2 regions of the Halolactibacillus sp. JCM 19043 genome follow, and region 1 is predicted to be linked to the other one. Evidence: predicted binding sites of a transcription regulator. Region 1 holds the regulator's gene; the other holds the start of a gene.
The links. The regulator LexA, encoded in region 1, represses DNA repair genes until DNA is damaged. The targets are predictions, from matches to a motif close to CGAACATATGTTCG.

Region 1 (4,387 bases):
ACCATCACCTACAAGTGCATAGCTATAGTGATCAACGATATTGAAGTCATCACGGTTATATTTTGCCGCTAGATGAGCTTCTGCCATCGCCATGCCGACAGTCATCGCAATCCCTTGACCTAAAGGTCCTGTTGTTGCTTCGACGCCATCTGTATCTGTCACTTCAGGGTGTCCAGGTGTATGTGACCCTAATTGACGGAAATTTTTAAGGTCGTCAATACTTAGATTATAACCTGATAAGTGTAGTAATGAGTAAAGTAACATAGAACCATGACCCGCAGATAAAACGAAGCGGTCACGATCGAACCATTTTGAATGCTTTGGATTTTGGTTCATAAACTCAGTCCATAATGTGTACGCCATTGGCGCAGCCCCATTGGTAACCCTGGGTGTCCTGAGTTTGCCTTTTGGATGGCATCGATAGAAAGCGTACGAATAGCATTAATTGATGTTTGTTGTACTTGATTTGTCATACTTCTTAAACCCCTTTCTGGATTCATACATAGATTAATATGTACGTACAATTTATATCCTATAATGAAAACGCTATTTACACAAGACAAAATTGTACATTTTAATGAATAATCTTAATTTTTTGACCGTAAGTTCTTGATTTTTTGGGGTGTGACATCATCGCCGTTAGGATCAACGATGGTCATCCCCTTGAATTGGTTCTTAAATGATTTTCTTACATTTTGTAAATATTCTTCTCGTAAGATTTGTTGTTCTTCTTTTTCTTCATTTGATAAGCCCTCCGCTTTTGCTTTTTTAGCTAAAGTATTAATGCGGGCTAACTTTTCTTGTGACAGCATATTTTAAATCTCCTTAATTTGTTGATTTTCACTATGTCTATCATAACGAATCTTCACCGCTTTCTGCAAGTGAGAGGTATTCTTGATAGCGGCGGTGGACGGTTGCTTTAGATACATTATAACCTAAACCACGTAAGGTAAGCGCAATATCTTTAAATGTTAGCCCATTATTTCGCAACCTAACAACTTCTTCAACCGGAAACACTTTTGTGTCTCGCCCTTTTGCTTGGTCAATCTTTGTTAAGTTTTTCTCAGGTCGGTAACCATTTTGTACCGCTTTTTTCATCCCGCGTTTGATTTTTAAGTTATGGATTTTTCGTTGGTATTCTTCCACAATCCCCACGATTTCTAACACCATACGATCAGATTCAGATAACTGAAATTCACCTGTTTGCGATTGGGTAAAGATCTTCACGCCGGATTTCTTTAATTGATGGAAAATAGCGATTTTCGTTTCACCGCGGCCTAACCGTGTTTCATCTTGAACGAGTACCGCATCGACATTCCCGGTTTGGCATTGATCAAATAATGACAATAAGCCGTCACGCTCAATTGTATACCCACTTACTTTCTCTTCGATAATATCAAGAACATCCATCTGTTTATGTTCAGCTAACGCTAATAATTCTTGTTTTTGGCGGATGAGTGACGAGACTTGTTCATCTTTTGTTGTACTGACTCGACAGTAAATAATGACACGCATTGTTGCACCTTCTTTTCATGGAAACATACTTTCTATTTTAGTGTAGCGAAAGGGTTTGTTCGGTGTCAATGTTTTTCGAACAAACGTTTGATTTACGTTACATTAATATGGTATACTTAACTAAAATTGATTGGAGGGACAATGAATGGATACCCTATCAAAACGTCAAGAAGCGATTCTTAATTTCATTAAACATTATCAAGCAACTAAAAACTATCCACCTTCTGTAAGAGAAATTGGTGAAGCAGTTGGCTTATCATCTACATCAACAACCCATGGTCATCTCGCTCGCATGGAGAAAAAAGGCTATATTCGACGTGACCCGACTAAACCACGGACGATTGAAATCGTTGACGGAACAGAAATGAATCCGAAGATGCGCAGTGAAGTGGCTTATGCCCCTCACATCGGGAAAGTAACCGCTGGACTTCCGATTACCGCAATTGAGAATATTGATGAATTTATTCCAATTCCATCATATTTAACAAATACAGAAACTAATACGTTTGCCTTAACAATTGAGGGCGACAGTATGATTGAAGCAGGTATTCATAACCGAGATGTTGTCATCGTTAGACAACAAAATACCGCAAATAATGGCGATATTATTGTTGCCTTAACGGACGACGGTGAAGCGACAGTGAAACGGTTCTTTAAAGAAAAAGACCATATTCGCTTACAACCAGAAAACTCAAATATGGAGCCTCTTCTATATAAAAACATAACGGTATTAGGTAAATTGGTCGGTTTGTACCGCCACATTAAATAAAAAGCAGGGTCATTGGTGTTTACCAATGACCCTGCTTTTATTTTTTAGCTCGTTTTAAAGCTGTTATACTAGCGCATTTAGTCTCGCCTCTACGTTTGGTGTCACCCCATCATCATAAACGATCACCCGGTAAAATGGCGCACCGTTGACGTTTGCTTTTATAATGTCAACGTCAAAACCATGCTGGCTTAGTTCGGCTTGGCGTTTATTTGCTAATATGATATTTTTAAACGAACCACATACTATACTATTCGGTTTTAGTAACGTGTTTTTCACGGATATAATAGCCTTGACATGAGCTGCTACGATTTTTTCAACCATCGATGACTTAAATAAGGCAACATAATCAAGCGGATGATCAATAAACAGTGATTCTGTTAGTACGGCAGGCATTGACGTTTTTCTTAAGACATAAAAATCTCCTTTTTTCATACCGCGGTCGGTCACGTCTAATGATTGACAGATGGTTTGATGAATGAATTGGTGGTAATCACCTGTTTTTTTACTCGTATTTAAATACCGATAACTTTCAAAACCTGTTCCTCCTCCTGCATTAATATGAATAGATAGATAAAAATCTGCTTTAAAACGCTCAGCCAGAAGAACTCTATCGGATAATGAACACGTCTCATCAACGTGTCGGGATAATTTAATCATGATATCTTTGTGCTGAGTTAATTGATCTCGTATACGCAGCGCTATAGCTAACGTCAGGTCTTTTTCTTTTAACTGTTTATGACAGGCCCCAGGGTCACGTCCCCCGTGACCAGGATCTAAAAATATTCGCAATGGTATATCGCCCTTTCTCTTTTCTATTTTTTCGTGCTATACTATCTGAGGAATACACATGCAGGAGGAATATCAATGAAAAAAATAGCGTTATTACTTTCGTCAGTCTTACTTATTGCCATCGTTGTAGGATGTGCTGACACAGCGACTGATGAACCAATAGAAGACACTCCAGAAGACACAACCCTTACCTTTGAAGAAGAACAAACCGCCTTTTATGAGCAATACCCTGAAGTGACGGACAATCCGATTGTTACCATTGAAATGGCAACCGGTGAGACAATTACATTAGAGCTGTATCCACATACAGCACCAAATACCGTTGCGAATTTTATCGCACTCATCGAAGATGGGTTTTACGATGGTGTCATTTTCCATCGCATTATCGAAGACTTTATGATTCAAGGTGGCGATCCACAAGGGAACGGTTTAGGTGGACCCGATTACTCGATTCCTGGTGAATTTAATTCCAATGGATTTGATAATGACTTGGTTCATGAGCCGGAGTCATTTCTATGGCCCGGTCACAATCACCTGATTCTGCCGGCTCGCAGTTCTTTATCATGCATAAGGCGGCCACACATTTAGACGGTGAATATGCTGGTTTCGGTCAAGTGACTGAAGGTATGGAAGTAGTAAATAAACTAGCTCAAGTAGAAACAGGCCCAAATGATGTGCCAGTTGAAGAACAACAAATCAAAACGATGACAGTGGATACAAAAGGTGTCGATTATCCGGATCCGTTAAAAAAATAAGCGCTACACTATAATCGCTTTTAGTAAAATAAAACGGCAAAAGCCTTCTTCGAATGTGAAGAAGGGCTTTTCTCTCATAATTATTCTTAATACAAGGGTATATAACTCATGAAGTTTTGTGCGCTGTTTTTCTTTGATTGACAATAAAAATAATGTAGCCAATGAATGTCACTACTAAAAAGAGTAGCCACGTTAACAGTGACAATTGGAAAATTAAATAGAGTGTTGATAGAACAGCTAGTATTGGGACAAGCGGAACAAGTGGGACATAAAAACTACCATCTGTTGGCTTTCCTTCACGCTTACGGATGACAATCACACCAATCGCAAGCATCATCATCACAATTAATGTGACTAAATTTGTGATTTCTGCTAATTGTTGAAGTGGGATTAACCCAGTAAAAATACTTGTGATAATACCGGCTGTCCATGTCGCATTCGTAGGGACCCCGGTCTTTTTATTGACCTGGTTCATGTATCGTGGTAAAAGCCCCCCTTTACTCATCGCAAAAAGTAAACGCGCAAGTCCATAAAGCATCGCAATAAGCACGGTTAAAAG
Region 2 (4,387 bases), on a different contig from region 1:
ACAACGCGTTTCTAAATCATCGTCATCATAGACGAAGATATTGACATGGAAGGTTTCGCTGCCTCTGACATCAGCTTTCCACATGTTAATCGCTTGATTGTAACTTAAATGATTCACACGTCCTTTTTTATAGTAATCCAGACCACGACGGTAGAACCGTTGGCCTGTTAATGTCATAATTTCTTTTGGTTCAAAAATCATCCGTGGCATAGAAAAACCCCTTTTAAAAAATGCTATCTTATTATTATAACAAAGATTAAGCGTAAAGAGCAGAACTTACGACAATAGTCATTGACTTTTTTTCGTGTTTTGTGCTACTTTCATTAACAGAGTGACAAGAAATCGAACGTGTGAGGGGTAAAAACATGTAAAGGCAATAGACTTAATGAAGAGTAATGACGGTAAAGATGAAATGATGATAAAATTTTTCTCAGCTATAAATTTTCTTAGGTGTGTATATTACCCCCTTTAAAAACGAATAGACTGTTAAGAGAGAAGGAAATGAAATGAGTATTAAAGAAGAAAAAGATATGCGTAAAACGTTTGCGATTATTTCCCACCCAGATGCGGGTAAAACGACCATGACTGAAAAACTACTCATGTTTGGTAATTTAATTAGAGAAGCTGGGACCGTAAAAGGAAAAAAATCAGGAAAATTTGCGACAAGTGACTGGATGGAAATCGAAAAGCAACGTGGGATTTCAGTCACCTCTAGTGTAATGAATTTTCCTTATAAAGACTATAAAGTTAATATCCTTGATACCCCAGGGCACGAAGACTTCAGTGAAGATACGTACCGGACATTAACGGCGGTGGATAGCGTAGTCATGATTATTGATGCGACAAAAGGAATCGAAGCACAAACGATTAAATTATTTAAAGTTTGTAAAATGCGCGGAATTCCTATTTTTACATTTATCAATAAATTAGACCGTGAAGGACGTGAACCCTTTGATTTATTAGACCAAATTGAGGAAGTATTAGAAATCGAAACCTATCCGATGAACTGGCCGGTCGGTATGGGGAAACGATTCCTCGGTATTTTAGACCGTTATAACGATCAATTTGTTAAGTTTAACGGGAATGAACGTGAAAGTTTCATTCCGTTTGATGCATTACACAGTGGTGATTACAAAGACATCACCGAAGATCCAACATTTAAAGAAACAGAGGAAGAAATGTTGCTGTTAGATGAAGCGGGGGATCAGTTTAATTTAGATAAAGTATTAAAAGGTGACCAAACGCCGGTCTTCTTTGGTAGTGCGTTAGCTCCATTTGGTGTTGAGACGTTTTTTGATACCTTTATTGATTTAGCTCCAACACCGCAAGCCCGTAAAACGACAGAAGGTTTAATTGAACCAGAACAAGAACAGTTCTCAGGCTTTATCTTTAAAATTCAAGCCAATATGAATCCCGCTCACCGTGACCGAGTAGCATTCTTACGTGTTTGTTCAGGGAAGTTTGAGCGCGGTATGTCAGTCACCTTACCACGAACGGGGAAATCATTCAAATTAAATCAGACTCAACAATTCGTCGCCTCAAGTCGAGATACCGTTGACGAAGCTTATCCAGGTGATATCATTGGCATTTATGATCCAGGCGTTTACCGGATTGGGGACACACTTCTTGAAGGAAAACAAACATTTGAATATGATGAATTACCACAATTCCCACCAGAATTATTTAAGCGTGTAACCGCGAAGAACGTCATGAAATCAAAGCAGTTTAAAAAAGGTTTAGAACAGCTCGTTCAAGAAGGGGCTATCCAGCTCTTTAAGACCTATCCGATGGAAAATTATATTATTGGAGCTGTAGGTGAGTTGCAGTATCAAGTATTTGAACATCGAATGAAATATGAGTACAATGTCGATGTCATGTTCGAATCAATTGGCGAACGTATTCCGCGCTGGTTAACAGATAACCAAGTCGATACGTCACTGTTTGATGACCGGAATTTACTCGTAAAAGACCGGGAAGGAGCATTTTTAGTCTTATTTAAAAATGACTTTGCCTTGCGCTGGTTTACCGATAAACACAAAGACATTGAATTAATCGATTTATTTGAAGTCAATCAATACAATCAAGGGTAAGTTAAAGGCTTAGGAGCAACACTCCTAAGCCTTTTGGTTTGGTTTCTGGTCTAAATCATGCTTCAATAAGAAAAGCACCACAAACCATGACAGAGTTGATGATATTAAAGAATGTTTGTTCGCTTTTCGACTAATATTTGTGTATAATAGGTTTACACAAAGCGTCGGAAGGTAAACTATATAAGTGAAAAGAACGGAGGAAAGAAGATGTCTCAATCTTTTGAGCTTATCTCACAATATCAGCCCGCAGGTGATCAACCGAAGGCGATTGATGCACTTGTTAAAGGCGTCAATGAAAATAAACGCATGCAAACGTTACTCGGGGCAACAGGGACTGGTAAGACTTTTACGGTCTCGAATGTTGTCACAGAAGTAAAAAAACCAACACTCGTTATTGCGCATAATAAAACACTTGCGGGTCAACTATATAGTGAATTCAAAGAATTTTTCCCGAATAATGCAGTAGAGTATTTTGTCAGCTACTATGATTACTATCAACCAGAGGCGTACGTCCCATCAACAGATACTTTTATCGAAAAAGATGCATCGATTAATGATGAAATAGATAAATTACGCCACTCAGCAACGTCATCCTTATTTGAACGAGAGGATGTGTTAATCGTTGCGAGTGTGTCATGTATTTATGGCTTAGGTTCACCAGAAGAATATCGCTCGCAAGTCCTGAGTCTGCGTGTCGGTATGGATAAAGACCGTGACCAATTATTGCGAGAACTGGTGGATATCCAATATGCGCGTAATGATATTGATTTCCAGCGCGGCACGTTTAGAGTGAGAGGCGACTCGGTAGAGATTATTCCAGCGTCTAGAGAAGAACATTGTGTCAGAATTGAATTTTTCGGTGACGACATTGACCGGATTAGGGAAGTCGATGCTTTAACAGGTGAGATTTTAGGCGATCGTGAACATATCGCTATTTTCCCGGCTTCTCACTTTGTGACTGGTGAAGATAAATTGAAAATTGCGATGAAAAATATCGAAGCCGAAATGAAAGAACAAGTAAAGTACTTTAAAGAACACGATAAACTAATCGAAGCTCAACGCATTGAACAGAGAACCCGCTATGATTTAGAGATGATGGCGGAGATGGGCTTTTGTTCTGGGATTGAAAATTATTCACGCCACTTAACGTTGCGTGAAGCCGGATCAACGCCGTATACGCTCATCGATTACTTCCCAGATGACTTTTTGATTGTCATCGATGAGTCACATGTCACCTTGCCTCAGATCCGGGGAATGTTTAATGGTGATAAAGCGCGTAAACAAGTCCTTGTTGATCATGGTTTTAGACTGCCGTCAGCTCTTGATAACCGTCCTTTGACATTTACAGAGTTTGAAGAAAAGGCAAATCAACTCATTTTCGTCTCGGCAACACCTGGTCCATATGAATTAGAACATACACCAGAAATGGTGGAACAAATTATTAGACCTACAGGTCTGCTTGATCCATCCGTCGATATCAGACCGATTGAAGGTCAGATTGATGACTTGATCCATGAGATTAATCTCCGTGCGAAACAAAATGAACGGGTATTGATTACAACGTTAACGAAAAAAATGTCTGAGGATTTAACGGATTATTTGAAAGAGATTGGGATGAAGGTCGCTTACTTACACTCGGAAATTAAAACGCTAGAGCGGATTGAAATTATTCGTGATTTGCGGGTCGGTAAATATGACGTCTTAATTGGCATCAACTTATTACGGGAAGGAATCGATATCCCTGAAGTGTCGCTTGTCGCAATTTTAGATGCTGACAAAGAAGGTTTCTTACGTTCAGATCGGGCCCTTATCCAAACAATGGGCCGAGCGGCGCGTAATGAACATGGTCAAGTAATTATGTATGCCGATCGTGTGACAGACTCCATGCGCCGAGCCATTGATGAAACGGAACGTCGTCGTGAAAAACAGATGGCTTACAATGAAACACATGGTATTGTACCGAAAACTATTAATAAAGAAGTACGTGATGTCATCCGCGCAACGGTTGAAGCGATGGATGAAGAGACGTTACCGAAAACAAATATTGATGAGATGACAAAGAAAGAACGGGCCATCTTTATCGAACAAATGGAAGTAGAAATGAAGCAAGCAGCCAAAGACTTAAACTTTGAAAAAGCCGCAGAATTGCGTGATTTAGTCTTTGAACTGAAAGCGGAAGGATGAGTGTATTGGTGAAAAAACACATATCAATTAAGGGTGCCCGCGTGCACAACTTGAAAAATATCGATATTGATATTCCAAAAGATAAACTCGTCGTCTTAACGGGTTTATCAGGT

Region 2: uvrB (excinuclease ABC subunit UvrB) is a predicted target of LexA. The motif match lies at 2,199-2,212, and genes of this name have one in related genera.

The regions. Positions count from the first base shown of each region.
Region 1 covers NZ_BAXD01000041.1:10,181-14,567, forward strand. The annotation lists partial or broken gene tkt (transketolase) at 1-473, opposite strand, end outside; gene JCM19043_RS14050 (DUF896 domain-containing protein) at 588-812, opposite strand; gene JCM19043_RS14055 (recombinase family protein) at 853-1,515, opposite strand; gene lexA (transcriptional repressor LexA) at 1,661-2,284, shown strand; gene JCM19043_RS14065 (N-acetylmuramoyl-L-alanine amidase) at 2,348-3,073, opposite strand; partial or broken gene JCM19043_RS14070 (peptidylprolyl isomerase) at 3,149-3,828, shown strand; gene JCM19043_RS14075 (APC family permease) at 3,935-4,387, opposite strand, start outside.
Region 2 covers NZ_BAXD01000021.1:41,636-46,022, reverse strand. The annotation lists gene JCM19043_RS10585 (SWIM zinc finger domain-containing protein) at 1-210, opposite strand, end outside; gene JCM19043_RS10580 (peptide chain release factor 3) at 507-2,090, shown strand; gene uvrB (excinuclease ABC subunit UvrB) at 2,298-4,274, shown strand; gene uvrA (excinuclease ABC subunit UvrA) at 4,271-4,387, shown strand, end outside.